DNA from 2 places in the Nocardioides sp. NPDC006303 genome. Region 1 is predicted to be linked to the other one. Evidence: riboswitches for the same ligand, from Rfam matches in the RefSeq annotation. Region 1 holds a riboswitch; the other holds the start of a gene.
The links. A riboswitch is a leader RNA that binds a small molecule or an ion and turns the genes downstream of it on or off. The one in region 1 is predicted to bind thiamine pyrophosphate.
Positions count from the first base shown of each region.

Region 2: another riboswitch for thiamine pyrophosphate. It lies ahead of ABZY89_RS00590 (thiamine ABC transporter substrate-binding protein); the one in region 1 lies ahead of ABZY89_RS26155 (thiamine phosphate synthase).

Region 1 is NZ_JBEXRR010000050.1:15,281-18,683, forward strand. It holds gene ABZY89_RS26140 (thiazole synthase) at 1-2, opposite strand, end outside; gene thiS (sulfur carrier protein ThiS) at 1-199, opposite strand, end outside; gene thiO (glycine oxidase ThiO) at 196-1,305, opposite strand; gene ABZY89_RS26155 (thiamine phosphate synthase) at 1,305-1,910, opposite strand; TPP riboswitch at 1,904-2,013, opposite strand; gene ABZY89_RS26160 (Gfo/Idh/MocA family oxidoreductase) at 2,295-3,403, shown strand, end outside.
Region 2 is NZ_JBEXRR010000001.1:119,010-122,412, reverse strand. It holds gene ABZY89_RS00595 (ABC transporter permease subunit) at 1-396, opposite strand, end outside; gene ABZY89_RS00590 (thiamine ABC transporter substrate-binding protein) at 393-1,454, opposite strand; TPP riboswitch at 1,451-1,559, opposite strand; gene ABZY89_RS00585 (GNAT family N-acetyltransferase) at 1,590-2,021, shown strand; gene ABZY89_RS00580 (MBL fold metallo-hydrolase) at 2,600-3,403, opposite strand, start outside.

The sequences.
Region 1 (3,403 bases):
ATCCGCCCTGCACCGCCGTCACGATCTCGACGACGTGACCGTCCTGGAGCTGCCAGCGCGCCCAGTCGTCGCGCGGCACGATCTCCTCGTCCACGGCGACGGCGATGCCGCTCGGCCGCCGGTCGCCGGTACGTGCCTCGAGCAGGTCGGCAACGGTGCCGCTGACCTCCGTCGGCTCGCTGTTCACGGTGATCTTCATCCGTCCTCCTTCATCCGGAACCGGCGCGGATCGACCGCGGGTTCCACTGACCCTGTCTCGATGTGGTCGGCCACCAGCTGCGCGATGAGCGGCGCGAGCAGGACCCCGTTGCGGTAGGCACCCGCGGCGAGCACGACGCCCGGCTCGTGGGTCGGGCCGACGAGAGGAAGGTTGTCGGCGGTCCCCGGGCGGTCGCGCGAGGTCACCTCCACCACGCTGGCGCGGTCGAGCGCCGGCACCACTCGGCGGGCGGAGTCGAGCAGCCGCCACACCCCTTCGACGGTCGGCAGCAGCGGACCGTCGCGCTCCTCGGTGCTGGCCCCGATGACCACCTCGTCGCTGTCGATCCGCGGCACCACGTAGATCTGCTCGCCGTGCGCCCAGGCTCGCACCGTCCGCTCCACCGGCTCCTGCGTCCGCACGCGCACCACGTCTCCGCGCACAGGGCGGATGAGGGAGGAGTACGGATCGGGCAGCTGCGCACCGGTCGCGATGACGGTGACCGTGTTGGTCTCGACACCGGCTCGCTGGCGCTCGCCGGGCCCGACCAGCGGAGAACCTGCGGCTCGACCAGCGGTTCCGTCGGTCGAGCCGGATTCGTGAGGAACGAACGAATCCGTGTCGAGACCAACACGGTCCCCGACCCGATCGAGCAGGGCCGCGACGACCGCACGCGGATCGACCGAATGATCCTCGGCGAGGAAGGCCCCACCGGCGACCCGGCCGAGCCCGGGTTCGCGGGCGAGCAGCTCGCGGCGTACGAGCCTCTCGTAGGAGACCCCGGCGAGATCGAGCACCGAGAGCTGCCGCTCGACCTGCTGGACGTCCCCGGCGTCGACACCGACCAGCAGGGTCCCGCGGGTGTGCACGGGCACCCCGAGCCGGGCGGCGACGTCGGGCCAGAGCGCGAGGGAGGACAGGCAGAGCCGGGTCAGATCCTCCTCGCCGTACCAGGCCTCACCGGCCGGGCTGAGCATGCCGGCCGCGGCGTACGACGCACCCGAGCCCGGCGCTGGATCGACCACCGTGACCTCGTGCCCACGACGGATCAGCTCGTCGGCCACGGAGAGCCCGACGATCCCGGCACCGAGGATCCGCACGCGCATCAGCCGACGGCTTCCACGAGCTCCTTCGCGGCCTGAAGTGGGTCGGGTTGTCGCCAGAGCCCGCCGATCACGGCGACCCCGTGGGCGCCGGCGGCGCGTACGGCGCCGGCGGACTCGGTCGAGATCCCGCCGATCGCGATCAGCGGGAGGACACCGGCAGCGTCTGAGACCGCGGATACCCCCAGCGGGTCGGGAAGCCCGGCCTTGGAGGTGGTGGCGAAGATCGGCCCGAAGCCGGCGTAGTCCGCGCCCGCCGCGGCAGCCGCCTCGACCGCGGCACGGTCCCGGCAGGTCGCGCCGATGACCAGCCCCGGCGCGACCGCGTCGGCGATCCGCCGGGCCTCGGCCAGCGGAAGGTCGGAGGCACCGAGGTGGACGCCATGCGCACCGGACGCGAGCGCCACGTCGAGCCTGTCGTCGACGACCACACAGGCCTCGTACGCACCCACCCGCTCGATCACGGTCGCCGTCAGGGCGAGCAGCTCCCGGGTGGTCGCGGCCTTGTCGCGCACCTGGAAGCCGGCGACGCCGAGCTCCGCGAAGGCAGGCAGCAGCGCGAGATCTTCGCTCGAGGAGACCAGGCAGAAAATACGTGGAAGAGGCACAACCAATCACTTCCTTCGCCGGCATGATCCGGATCAGGTGTAACGGTCGGAGCGGCTCCAGCTCCCTCTCAGCCCGCTGCCGCGGACTCCCGTGTGGACGTCTCCGACCATAGCGCGCACCACCGAGAACCCCCCAGCCCTAGGCCCATCCAGCGGGATACCTCTGGTAGGTCGAGATCCGCGGCGCCGTCGCCTCGTCGCCCCTGACCCCCGCGACGAGCCGATCGTGTCGATCGACGATCGCGGCGCGCGAAGGTCTGGCGCCGCGATGTGACGTGCCCTACAGTCTTCCCTGAGCGATTGATTCTGCCGATACAAGCGTTGATTCGATCATAAACGATCACTCAGGCCGTGTCGGCCCGACCTCGACTTCGGAGCGAAGACATGCAGACGACGTCCATCACCACGCCCGACACCAAGCTCGCTACCGGGTTCTCCCGGCGCAGCGTCCTGGGCTCCGCCGCCGCAGTGGGCGGGGCCGCCCTGGGCATCGGCGCCCTCACCGCCGGCGCCACCCCGGCGCGGGCCGCCGGCCAGCGCACCATGGTCAACCAGGCCTTCGAGGCGCACGAGATCGTCCGCATCGGGCTGATCGGCCTCGGCAACCGCGGCTTCGGCATGGCCCGTGGCTGGGCCGACATCCCTGGCGCGCAGGTGGTCGCGGTGTGCGACATCCGCGCCGACCGCGCCACGCGGGTGGCCGACGACCTCGTCGCGCGCGGCAAGACCCGCCCCAAGGAGTACGGCGGCAAGCGTGGCTCCTTCAAGCAGATGCTCGACCGCGAGGAGCTCGACCTCATCTACATCGCCACCCCCTGGGAGTTCCACTACGACCAGGCGCGGACCTCGATGCTGGCCGGCGCGCACGTCGCCGTCGAGCTGCCCATCGCCACGCAGCTCAACGAGCTGTGGGACCTCGTCAACACCTCCGAGATGACCCGGAAGCACCTGCTGCTCGCCGAGAACTGCAGCTACGGCCGCAACGAGCTGGCGATGCTCAAGATGGCGCACGAGGGGGTCTTCGGCGACATCACCCACGGCGCCGGCGGCTACCTGCACGATCTGCGAGCCCTGCTGTTCAACGACGGCTACTACACCGACGACTGGCGGCGCCTGTGGCACACCCGCAGCACCGCCAGCTTCTACCCGATGCACGGCCTGGCGCCGATCGCTGCCGCGATGGACGTCAACCGCGGCGACCGAGCCGTCACGCTGGCCGCCACCGCGACCGCGCCGCGGGGCCTGGCCGACTACCGCGAGCGCTTCGTCCCCCGCGACCACCGGTCGTGGAAGGAGGAGTACATCAACGGCGACCGCATCAGCTGCGAGATCACCACTTCCGGGGGTCGCACCATCAGCGCCGAGCACAACGTGAGCCAGCCCCGGCCCTACAGCCGCATCAACAGCATCGAGGGCAGCCGCGGCCTGTTCGAGGACTACGTCGGCGGCGACTCGACCGGCGCCCGCGTCTACGCCGAGCCGCTGCACAGCGG
Region 2 (3,403 bases), on a different contig from region 1:
GGCCAACAGCCCGGCCTCGCCGATGAGCTCGCGGAAGGCGACCCCGACGACGACCGTGGGGAGCACGAACGGCACCAGCAGCCCCGCCCGGATGATCCGCTGCATCGGAAAGCTCAGCCGATAGAGCGCGAACGCGGCCGGCAGCCCGAGCGCGACGCTCAGCACCGTCGCCAGCCCCGAGGACCACAGCGTGAACCAGAGCGCCCGCTGGATCTCCGGGCGCCCGAGGATCCTGGTCACGACCGAAGGATCGAAGGATCCCTCGAAGAACAGGCCGCGCTGCACCATCCCGATGACCGGCAGGACGAAGAAGACCGCCAGCACGGCCACCGGGAGAGCGGCGAGCGCGACCAGGGTCCCGATTCGCCGGGTCACAGCACGACGGGTGGAGCTCACTGCGCGATCGTGTCACTCCAGGTCGCCAGCCACGCTTCCCGGTTCTCGTCGATCTCCTCAGGCTCGACCGAGAGCGGCGAGGTCGGCTGCTGCGCGAACTTCGCCCAGTCGGCGGGCAGCTCGACGCCGGAGGAGACGGGGAACACGTACATGCTCTCCGGCAGCGCCCCCTGCACGCTGTCGGAGAGCATGAAGTCGATCAGCGCCTTGGCGCCCTCGGGGTGGTCGGCGCCCACGAGCACGCCGGCGTACTCGACCTGTCGGAAGCACGTGTCCAGCAGCGCCTTGGTCGTCGTCTTGCCGTCCTTGACGGTGAAGGCCGGCGAGGAGTCGTACGACACGACGATCGGTCGCGTCCCCTTGCCGCCGCCCTGGGTGAAGTCGGAGTAGTAGGCCTGGTCCCAGCCGTCGACGACCTTGGTGCCGTTGTCCATCAGCTTGCCCCAGTAGTCGGCCCAGCCGTCCTCGCCGTACTCGGCGACGGTCGCCAGCAGGAACGCCATCCCCGGCGTCGACGTCGCCGCGCCGGGGGTCACGAAGAGATCCTTGTACGCAGGCTCGGCCAGGTCGTCGAGCGACTCCGGCGGCGCCAGCTTCTTGGCCGCGAACCACTCGGTGTCGATGTTGACGCACACGCTGCCGTTGTCGACCGGGGTGAGGAAGTGCTTGTCGTCTCCCGGGAGGTTGAACTCGTCGACCCCGGCCGGGACCGTCTTCGGCGTGTAGGCCTCCAGTGCGCCCTGGTCGATCGCGCGGCTGGCGAAGGTGTTGTCGACGCCGAAGACCGCGTCACCGTCGGGGTTGCCGGTGTCCATGGCGATCTTGGTGGTCAGCTCGCCACCGTCGCCCGCATGCCGGATCTCGGCCGTGTAGCCGGTCTTCTCGGTGAACTCGGCCAGCACCTCCTTCGGCAGCGTGAAGCTGTCGTGGGTCAGCAGCACGACCGACTTGTCGTCGGAACCGCTCGACGGCTCGGCGTCCGGCTCGGCGGGGCTGCCCCCGCATGCGGACAGCAGCAGCGCCGAGATAGCAGTGGCAGCGATGGCAGGCGTACGCATGCGCATTCCTGACTCCCTTCGCCGGTATCAACCGGAGCAGGTTCGGAGGGTCTGCGGCGCTGTTCGCCGCACTCTCAGGCCTTCCGGCCTCCCCTGTCTGTTCCCGCCAACACTACTGGTTGCGAGAATCCACCCATGACCGACGTCGCCATCTCGTCCTTCGACGACCTTTCCCCGAAGACCGCGTACGCCCTGTGGCGGCTGCGCCAGGAGGTCTTCATCGTCGAGCAGGACTGCCCCTACCTCGATCTGGACGGTCGCGACCTCGAGCCCGGGACGCGTCACGTGGTGCTGAGCGACGGCGACCAGCTCGCCGGCACCGCCCGCATCCTCGACGACGGCGACGTGTGGCGGATCGGCCGCGTCGTCCTCGCCCCGACGCACCGCGGCAGGGGCCTGGCCGACGTGATCATGAAGGCCGCCGTCGAGGCCGTCACCGACCGCGACGTCGTCCTCGACGCTCAGACGCCGCTGGCCGGCTGGTACGCCAAGTTCGGGTTCGTGAAGGACGGCGAGGAGTTCCTCGAGGACGGCATCCCGCACACCCCGATGCGGCACAGGGGCTGAACAATCAAGACAAGATCACAGGCGCGCCCGCCCTGACCTAACTGGGTCGCGAAGAACTCGGTCAGCCTTGGCGAAGGGGAAACCTTGATCCAAGATCTCGCAGCAAGACACTGTCCTCACGAAGGCGCGTAACCGCGCTGGATCCCTCGTCTTCAATTCGAAGGTAAACACTTCCATTTCCCAACGCGTACGCGTCATACACGTACGGCGCCACAGAAGCGAAGCTCGCCCATGAGCGTTCGTCATCCATATCCAGATCTCCCGTGGTGCCATATCCGTCTCGGTCAATCTTCGTCGCGGGGAGGCTACGAAGATATTCGACATCCGGTAGCACAGCATCGGGGTATGCGACGGTGGAAGGAATATCACAGGCATACGTATGCACGTACGGAAAGTGCGCCAGGACGAATGCAGTGATTCGCTCGCGACGTTCAGCATCGGAGATGCCGTCGGGAATATTGAGAGCATACGTTCGCCGGCGATGCCGTTTACGCGAGAACAGTGTCACGCGATAAGCCGCTCATCAGAGATTTTTTGTCGGACTAGGAACCACCACCGGCGGGACAACTGCCGTCCCCTCACCTGTCGACCGGAGCGAACAGGACGCTGGTCTCGGTCTCCTCACGGGTGGCCTGACCGCGGGCGGCCAACAGCTCGAGGTGGGCCTTGGTCTCCATGACCGCGAGGCCGGCGTTGAAGAAGTCGAGCTCGGCGAAGGCGCGCTCGTGGCGGGTCCAGCCGAGGTCGTTGGCGACCTCGAGCGCGGAGCGCCGACCGGCCTTCAGGGACGCCAGCGACTGGGCGAGCCGCGACTCGTGATGGGCCAGGAGCTCGTCGACGCGGGCGTGCGAGGACGGGGCGACCGGCCCATGGGCGGGGAGAAGTCGCAGGTCGGGCAGGGTGCGGACCTTGGTCAGCGAGGCCATGAAGTCGCCCAGCGGGTCGATGACCGGCACCGGCTCGAAGCCGATGGACGGCGTGATCGTGGGCAGCACGTGGTCGCCGGCGAACAGGACCGAGCCGGCCAGATCGGCAAAGACGTAATGGCCCTGGGTGTGCCCGGGGGTGTGCACGGCGTCGAGGTCGCGGCCGGCCACGTCGAGGCGTACGTCGCCCTCGAGCCATCGGTCGGGCATCCGCCAGTGGGACAGGTCGGGCATGGGCGGCGGGTTCGCCGCCCACTCCGCGGCCAGCTCGTGCGCACCGGCGTGGGCGAGCAGCCGGTCGGTCGAGACCCAGCCGTCGAGGTCGCCGTTGGTGAGCTCGAGGGTGGGCCGGTCGCCGGCGCCGAGCAGTACGTCCGCGCCGAACTCCTGACCGAGCACCGAGGCGAGCGTGTAGTGGTCGCGGTGCACGTGGGTGACCAGGAAGCGCCGGATGTC